Immundisolibacter sp.: one gene and its partner. The protein of the gene in region 1 binds, or shares a complex with, the protein of each later gene. Links are inferred from orthologs where the notes say so. Each region holds a gene or a part of one and is shown on either strand. Other genes may lie near its edges.

Region 1 (5,806 bases):
CGCCCGAGAAACTGATCGAGAGCCTGGCCGATGATCTGTCCGGCGGTGCCAGCGCCGGTTCGGACCGCATCGAGATCGACATGATCGAGTTCAGCGGTCCGTCTTTCGCCGCTTGCGAAAACCGCCTGCTGAACCTGCACCTGATCCGCAGCTGGCTCACGCGGGCGGTGATGTTCGACCCGGATGGCCACGTGGTGCAGCCCGGCGAGGCGCTGCGCCGCAAGGACGTCCTGGCCGTGCGCTCGAACTTCCGCCCGGTGACCCGCCGTCACGAGGACATGTTCCGGGCCGGCATGGCGGCGTTCGCCGCACAGGCCGGTGGCGAGCGCGAGGACGTGCTGCCGGTGGCCGAGATGACCATGGCCACCGTCATGGAGGACGGCGATCAGGTCAACAACGCCGACTTCCTGGCCCGCGTCGACACGCTCACCGCACTCGGCTACCACGTGCTGGTGTCCGACTATCTGCGCTATTTCCGTCTGCGGGCGTTCCTGCGTCGCTACACGCAGGGCCGCATCGGCATCGTCGCGCGGCTGGACAATCTGCGCGACATCTTCAGTCCGGCGTTCTACTCCGACCTGGAAGGGGGGATTCTGGAGGCCTTCGGGCGTCTGTTTTGCGACAAGACATGGATGTATGTCTATCCAGGGCGGGCTGCCGACGGCACTCTGATCACCGCCGACAATTTCGACCCGAACCCGGCGGTGCACCACATCTACCGCCACCTGTACGAAGGTGGACAGATTCTGGCCCTGGCCGGTGCCAACGAAGCGGTGCTCGACATCGACTGGCGGCAGGTACTGCCGGCGCTGCGCGCCGATGCGCCCGGCTGGGCCAGGCAGGTACCGCCGGTGGTGGCCGAACTGATACGCAACCGCGGCTTGTTCGGTTTTCCATCCAGGGAAGGCTCCTGAGGGCGCGGCAAGCACCACCGGCGCATCGTTCCTGACCGGCGCTTGCCGCAGCGGCTCATGTGACACGCGGTTGACAGTGTCGGCGGGCAAGACCGAGACTTGCCCGCCCTTGCTCCATACCCCTCCATGAATAACAACCAAGACAGTGTCGCCGCTGAGCCGCTGATCCAGATCCGGGGCCTCAGTTTCCGGCGCGGCGCGCGGGTCATCTTCGACCGGGTGGACCTCGATATCCCGCGTGGCAGGATCACCGCCGTGATGGGCCCGAGCGGCACCGGCAAGACCACGCTGCTGAAGCTGATCAGCGGCGTGCTCAGGCCGCAGGCCGGCTCCATCAAGGTGGCCGGCCAGGAAGTGACCACCTTGTCCAGGTCGGACCTGTATGCGCTGCGCAAGCAGATCGGCATGCTGTTTCAGAGCGGTGCGCTGCTGACGGACCTCGATGTGTTCGACAACGTGGCCTACCCGGTGCGCGAGCACACTGACCTGCCTCCGACGCTGCTGCGCTCGCTGGTGCTGATGAAGCTGCAGGCGGTCGGCCTGCGCGGCGCCCGCCACCTGATGGCGAGCGAGCTGTCCGGTGGCATGGCGCGGCGCGTGGCGCTGGCCCGGGCCATCGCGCTGGACCCGATGCTGATCCTCTACGACGAACCGTTCACCGGCCAGGATCCGATTTCCATGGGCATCCTGACGCGGCTGATCGCCGCCCTGAACCGGGCGCTTGGCCTGACCAGTCTGGTGGTGTCGCATGACATCCATGAGACCTGCCGCATCGCCGATTACGCCTACGTAATTGCCCAGGGCAAGGTGATCGGCCATGGCAAGCCCGAGGATCTGCTGGCCTCGACCGAACCGATGGTGCACCAGTTCCTGAGCGGCGAGCCCGACGGCCCGGTGCATTTCCACTACCCGGCGGTCGAGTACCGCGACGACCTGCTGGCGGATGCCTCATGAGCGGTCCGTTGCAAGGGCTGGGTGCGCGCACGCTGGATGGTTTGGCGCGCCTGGGGCGGGCCGGCGGGTTCCTGTTGCCGCTGCTGGCGGCGGTGCCGGCGCAGTTCCTGGCGCCGCGGCGCCTGGCCAAGCAGGTGTTCAGCGTCGGCGTGCTGTCGCTGGTCATCATCCTGGTGTCAGGTCTGTTCGTGGGCATGGTGCTGGGCCTGCAGGGCTACAATACGCTGGTCGATTTCGGCTCCGAGAGCAGTCTTGGCATCGTGGTGGCGCTGTCGCTGGTGCGCGAGCTGGGGCCGGTTCTGAGCGCTCTGCTGTTCGCCGGCCGTGCCGGTTCGGCGCTGACCGCCGAGATCGGCCTGATGAAGGCCACCGAGCAACTGTCGGCGCTGGAAATGATGGCGGTGGACCCGTTCCGGCGCGTGCTGGCGCCGCGCTGGCTGGCCGGCTTCATCAGCCTGCCGTTGCTGGCGGCGGTGTTCAGCGCGGTCGGTATCCTGGGTGGCTACCTGGTCGGGGTAAAACTGCTGGGACTCGACCCCGCGCCGTACTGGTCGCACATGGAAAGCGGCGTCGATTTCTTCGACGACATCCTGAACGGCGTCATCAAGAGTGTGGTGTTCGGTGCCGTGGTGACCTGGGTTGCGGTGTTCGAGGGCTACGATGCCGTGCCGACCGCAGAAGGGGTCGGTCGCGCCACCACGCGCACCGTCGTGACCGCCTCGCTGGCGGTGCTGGGCGCAGACTTTTTGCTCACCGCGCTGATGTTCGGCGAGCCCTGAGGAGAATCCGGTTTCATGCAATCGCGTACCGTCGAGGTGTGGGTGGGTCTGTTCGTGGCGCTGGGGCTGGCGGCGCTGGCGTTTTTGTCGGTGCGGGCGAGCAACCTGGCCGAGTATCGCGATGGTGATGCCTATACCTTGGTGGCACGCTTCGACAACATCGGCACCCTGCGCGTGCGGGCGCCGGTCACGGTGGCCGGCGTGCGGGTCGGGCGCGTGGCGGCGATCGATTTCGACAACGAACGATTCAAGGCGGTGGTCAAGATGGCCATTACCGCCCGCTACGACAACCTGCCGCAGGACACGGTGGCGGCGATCCGTACCGCCGGCTTGATTGGCGAACAATTCGTCGGCCTCGATCCGGGCGGCGCGCCGGACCCGCTCAAGGACGGTGACGAAATCGAGATCACCCAGTCGGCACTGGTGATCGAGCAGCTGATCGGCCAGTTCCTGTACGGGCAGGCCGGCAAGAGTGACAAGGACGGAGGCAAGTGATGGTGAAGCGAATTGCAACGGCGATGTTGGGCCTGCTGTTGGCCGGCACTGCGTGCCTGACGACAGCGTCGGATGATCCCACCGCGGTGGTGCGCGAGACCGCCGAGCGGGTGCTCGACAGCCTGCGCAGCGACCGGGCCCGCTACCAGGACGACCACGCCCTGTTCCAGCTGGTTCGCGACGTGGTGTTCCCGCGTCTGGACCGCGAGCGCACCGCGCAGTGGGTGCTGGGTGCCCACTGGCGCACCGCCACGCCGGCCCAGCGCGAGCAGTTCATCGCCGAATTCTCGGACCTGCTGCTGCGCACCTACGGCACGGCGCTGCGCCAGTACGACAGCGAGAAGCTCAACTACCTGCCGGCGCAGGCTCCGGCCGGCGCCGATCGGGTCACCGTGCGCACCGAGATCATCCGCCCGGACGGCCCCAAGGTCAGCGTGGATTACCTGCTCACCAACCGCAGCGGCGAGTGGAAGGTGTATGACGTGATCATCGAGAACGTCAGCCTGGTGGTGACGTATCGGTCCGAGTATTCGGCCATCATCAAGCGCGACGGCATGGACGGCCTGCTCAAGCAGCTGGCCGACCGCAACCGCAGCGCGAATTCCTGATCGGCGCCCGATGAACGTCGATGCCGACGGCCGGGTGCGGGTCGACGGTCCGCTGACCTTCGCGACGGTGAGCGCGCGCCTGGCGGACAGCGCGCCGCTGTTTCGGCCCCGCCAGCGGCTGAGCTTCGATCTTTCCGGCGTCACCGCGGTGGACAGCGCAGCGCTGGCGCTGCTGGTGGAATGGCTGCGCATGGGCCAGCAAAAGGGCGTGCAGGTCGAATTCACCGCCGTTCCTGCGGCGCTGCGCAGCCTGGCCGAAGTGAGCGAACTGGATCAGATCGACGCCAGCCTGGCGGCTCCATGACGGCGGCCATCGCCGTCCGACAGCTGCACAAGCATTTCGGGCAGGTCCATGCCCTGCGCGGCGTGGACCTGGAAATCCAGCCCGGCGAGTTCTTCGGCCTGCTGGGTCCCAACGGCGCCGGCAAGTCCACCCTGATCAACATCCTTGCCGGCCTGACCCGACCGGATGCCGGTTCCGCCGCCGTGCTGGGCCACGACGTGCAGCGCGATGCCGTGGCGGCGCGCCGGGCCATCGGCGTGGTGCCGCAGGAGCTGGTGTTCGACCCATTCTTCGAGGTGCGCGATTTCCTGCGCATCCAGGCCGGCTACTACGGCGTGGCGCGCAGCAACCGGGCCTGGATCGACGAGCTGCTGCGGGCGCTGGGTCTGGCCGACAAGGCCGGCACCAACATGCGGAACCTGTCCGGCGGCATGAAGCGGCGCGTGCTGATTGCCCAGGCGCTGGTGCACAAGCCGCGTGTGCTGGTGCTCGACGAACCGACGGCCGGTGTCGACGTGGAACTGCGCCAGACCCTGTGGGCCTTCGCGCAGCGCCTGCACGACGAGGGCATGACCATCGTGCTGACCACGCATTACCTCGAAGAGGCCGAGGCGATGTGCGACCGCATCGCCATCATGAGCCACGGCACGGTGGTGGCGCTCGATGACAAGCGCAGCCTGCTGGGGCGCCATCCCTGGTACCAGGTGCACCTGCGCCTGGCCAGCGAGCCGGCCCAGTTGCCGCCGCAAGTCCTCGCCTGCCTGGTTTCGCGCGAACACGGCTGGCTGGTGCTGCGCCTGCAGCGCGGCGGGGACGACCTGTCGCGCGTGCTGTCGGCCTTGCACACGGCCGGGCTGTCGGTGCTGGAGATCAGCACCCGGGAGCAGACGCTGGAGCAGGTGTTCCTGGAACTGACCGCCGGGCATCACCTGCCCGCCGGTGCGTGATGGCCGCGGCATGATCGGCAACTGGCCCGGCCTGTGGACGCTGTTCGTGAAGGAGGTCAAGCGCTTCACGGTCGTGTTCATGCAGACCGTGACCGCGCCGGTGGTCAGCGCGCTGCTGTACCTGTTCATCTTCTCGCACGCGCTGGCCGGTCGGGTGGAGGTGTACCCAGGCGTCAGCTATCCGCAGTTCCTGGTGCCGGGTCTGATGATGATGACCATCATCCAGAACGCGTTTGCCAACACCTCGTCCAGCCTGATTTTCTCGAAGGTCACCGGCAACATCGTGTTCGTGCTGCTGGCGCCGCTGTCGCATCTGGAGTTCTATCTCGCCTTCGTGGGTGCGGCACTGGTGCGGGCGGTGGTGGTCAGCATTGGCGTCTTCGTGGTGGCGTTCTTCTACCTGGGCACGACGGCGTCGCATCCGCTGCTGCTGCTCGTGTTCGGTCTGCTCGGTGGCGGGCTGCTGGCCACCTGCGGCCTGCTGGCCGGCATCTGGGCCGACAAGTTCGACCAGGTGGCCACCGTGCAGAATTTCGTGATCCTGCCGCTGACGTACCTGAGCGGCGTGTTCTATTCCATCCACAGCCTGCCGCCGGCCTGGCAGGCGCTGTCGCGCGCGAATCCCTTTTTCTATCTGATCGACGGCTTCCGGTATGGCTTCTTCGGCCACTCCGACGTGTCGCCGTGGCTGAGCGTGGCGGTCATGGCCGGGGCCAATGTCGCCTTGTGTATACTGTGCCTGCGCCTGCTTTCGCGCGGCTACAAGCTGCGCGGCTGAGGCCCGGAAGGCGCCGCTGCTCCAGCGCTTCCCCAGTTCTGATCTGCA
Region 2 (2,908 bases), on another replicon or contig:
ATGAGCACCCACATCTGCAGCCAGTGCGGGCACGAGGAACACATCTTCGGCGCCGGCGGCGGCGGTCGCATGGCCGAAAAATACGGCGTGCCGCTGCTGGGCTCCCTGCCGCTGAATGTGCATATCCGCGAACAGGCTGACGGCGGTCAGCCCACGGTGGCCGCCGATCCCGACGGACCGATCGCCCGCGCGTATCGGGAAATCGCCCTGCGCGCTGCGGCCAGCCTGGCCAGGCGCGGCAAGGATTACGCCCGCCATTTCCCCAAGATCACCGTCGTCAACGACTGAACCGCCCGGCCTGGAAGCACCGCATGAGCATCAAATCCGACCGTTGGATCCGCTGCATGGCCGAGCAGCAGGGCATGATCGAGCCGTTCGAACCGCGTCAGGTGCGCGAAGTCGACGGCCAGCGGGTCATCTCCTACGGGCTGTCGAGCTACGGCTACGACATCCGCGTGGCGCGCGAATTCAAGATATTCACCAATGTGCATTCGGCGGTGGTGGACCCCAAGAACTTCGACGCCGCCAGCCTGGTCGATGTCGAATCGGACGTGTGCGTGATTCCGCCCAACTCCTTCGCGCTGGCGCGCACCGTGGAGTACTTCCGCATCCCGCGCAGCGTGCTGACGGTGTGTCTGGGCAAGTCCACGTACGCCCGCTGCGGCATCATCGTCAACGTGACGCCGTTCGAGCCGGAGTGGGAGGGCTACGCCACGCTGGAGTTCTCCAACACCACGACGCTGCCGGCAAAGATTTATGCCGGGGAAGGCTGCGCGCAGGTGGTGTTCTTCGAGTCCGACGAGACCTGCGAGGTTTCGTACAGGGACCGCGGCGGCAAATACCAGGGCCAGGTCGGCGTGGTGGTGCCGCGGCTGTGAGCGTGGCCCGCGGCGGGGCATAATCGGCCCGGTACCGCGCCGACTCATGCTCAAGCCGTCGGGCCTTGCGGCGATAACCCAAAAATCAGTCAACGATTGCCGAGGAATACTCCAGATGAACAAGAAAGTCGCTGCACTCATGCTGACCGGCGGCCTGAGTGCCGCGCTGGGCGGTGGCGCCATGGCAGCCGGGGGTGACAACTTCGAGCGGCCGCAAGACGCGGTGACGACCAGCACGACGGCGACCAACGCGGGCAGCGGGGCGGACGACGGCTTCGATGAGTGGGAGCAGGAAACCACGCCCGAGGTCAGCGATCCGCTGGAGAAAATCAACCGCGGCGTGTTCTGGTTCAACGAACAGGCCGACCGCTTCGTCATCAAGCCGGTTGCCAAGGGCTACGACTGGGCGCTGCCCAAGCCCGTCAAGCGCGGCGTGAGCAACGTGTTCGACAACCTGTTCACGCCGGTGGTGGCGGTCAGCGACCTGCTGCAGGGCAATTTCCAGGAAAGCGCCGAGGATGTCGGCCGCTTCGTGGTCAACAGCACGGTCGGCGTGGTCGGCATCTTCGACGTCGCCACCGGCTGGGGCCTGGAAAAGCGCCGCGAGGACATCGGCCAGGCCTTCGGCGCCTGGGGTATTGGCTCAGGGCCGTACCTGGTGCTGCCGATTCTTGGGCCGAGCAGCGTGCGCGATGGCGTCGGCCTGGTCGGCAACTACTTCCTGTTGCCGCAAAATTACATCGAGGACGACGGCACGCGCTGGGGTGTCACCATTCTGGGCGGCATCGACACCCGCTACCGGCTGCTCGACGCCAGCACGGTGCTGGAACAGGCGGCGCTGGACCGCTACGCCTTCGTGCGCTCGTCTTACACGCAGCATCGGCAGAATCTGGTCGAGAACAAGGACGGCGGCAAGCCCGTGCCGGCCGCGAGCTTCGGCCAGTAGTATCCCGCCGCCCGCATGGCGGGCGATCCGGACCGCCAATCAACAAAAAGGCCGCGGAGCATCCGCGGCCTTTTTGCTTGACCGGCCTGAGAACGGCGAGCGGATTCCGAGCGATCTTCTTTCTTAACGCACCTGCGCGCTGCCCTGGCGACGTGGGTCGCTGGCTGCCTGCATGGCGCCGCTGCGGGTGTTCCAGGCGATGGCCTGCATGTTTCCGAAGCGGCGGTCGACTTGCTTTAGCGTATGACCGAGCTTCTGCAGGCCGGCGATGTCGGTTTCGCTGAGGCCCTGCGGCTCGTACTCGACCACGTCCGGCAGGAACTGGTGGTGGTAGCGCCCGGTGCCCACCCAGGCGGCCGGGTCGTCATTGCCCTGCGCAAACGTGAGCGTGCCCAGCAGCACCATGCTGATGATGCGGCTGCCGCCGGGCGTGCCCAGCACGGCCACCGTGTCGCCGCGACGCAGGATGGTCGGGGTCATGCTCGACAGCGGCCGCTTGCCCGGCGCGATGGCGTTGGCGTGGTTGCCCACCAGGCCGTAGGCGTTGGGGCTGCCCTCCTTGGCCGAGAAATCGTCCATTTCGTCGTTCAGCAGAATGCCGGTGCCCGGCGGCACGAAGCCGGAGCCGAACGGGATGTTCACGCTCAGCGTCGCCGACACCACGTTGCCGCGGGTGTCCACCACCGAAAAATGCGTGGTGTCGGTGCCTTCCGCCGCCGCCGGGGCGCCCGGCAGGAAGGCGCTTGGCGTGGCCCGGTCCGGCCGGATGCCGGTACGCAGGCCGGCGGCATAGTCCTTACTGACGAGCTGGGCGATCGGCATGGCCACGAAGTCCGGATCGCCCAGATACTCGGCGCGGTCGCGGTAGGCGCGGCGCATGGCCTCGATGATCAGGTGCTTGCCGGTTACCGCATCGCGCAGGTTCAGCGCATAGCCTTCCAGGATGTTCAGTGCCGTGATGAGGGCGACGCCGCCCGACGAGGGCGGTGGCGCGGTCAGGATGTCCGTGTCGCGATAGCGACCGCGCAGCGGCGTGCGTTCGACGGCCTTGTAGTCGCGAAGATCGGCCTCGGTCCAGGCGCCA

What was found.
Region 2: the proteins of H5U26_RS08010 (region 1) and H5U26_RS02975 are in contact, whole or in part, in a cryo-EM structure (PDB 8I8X), measured with the Escherichia coli proteins. The link is inferred for Immundisolibacter sp. from one-to-one orthologs.

The regions. Positions count from the first base shown.
Region 1 is NZ_JACIZD010000004.1:81,218-87,023, reverse strand. What follows is about bases 1,980-4,945. They hold H5U26_RS08010 (ABC transporter substrate-binding protein), read left to right. Parts: upstream 1,980-3,141; coding sequence 3,142-3,750; downstream 3,751-4,945. Other genes in these bases: H5U26_RS08000 (ABC transporter ATP-binding protein), read left to right, coding at 4,051-4,945; H5U26_RS08005 (STAS domain-containing protein), read left to right, coding at 3,761-4,054; mlaD (outer membrane lipid asymmetry maintenance protein MlaD), read left to right, coding at 2,663-3,142; mlaE (lipid asymmetry maintenance ABC transporter permease subunit MlaE), read left to right, coding at 1,980-2,647. Outside these bases: H5U26_RS08030 (hypothetical protein), read left to right, coding at 1-914; H5U26_RS08025 (ATP-binding cassette domain-containing protein), read left to right, coding at 1,041-1,868; more of mlaE, read left to right, coding at 1,865-1,979; more of H5U26_RS08000, read left to right, coding at 4,946-4,980; H5U26_RS07995 (ABC transporter permease), read left to right, coding at 4,991-5,758. UniProt on the Escherichia coli protein: Involved in a phospholipid transport pathway that maintains lipid asymmetry in the outer membrane by retrograde trafficking of phospholipids from the outer membrane to the inner membrane.
Region 2 is NZ_JACIZD010000001.1:612,890-615,797, forward strand. It holds H5U26_RS02975 (VacJ family lipoprotein), read left to right. Parts: upstream 1-993; coding sequence 994-1,824; downstream 1,825-2,908. Other genes in the region: apbC (iron-sulfur cluster carrier protein ApbC), read left to right, coding at 1-288; dcd (dCTP deaminase), read left to right, coding at 312-878; ggt (gamma-glutamyltransferase), read right to left, coding at 1,948-2,908. UniProt on the Escherichia coli protein: Involved in a phospholipid transport pathway that maintains lipid asymmetry in the outer membrane by retrograde trafficking of phospholipids from the outer membrane to the inner membrane.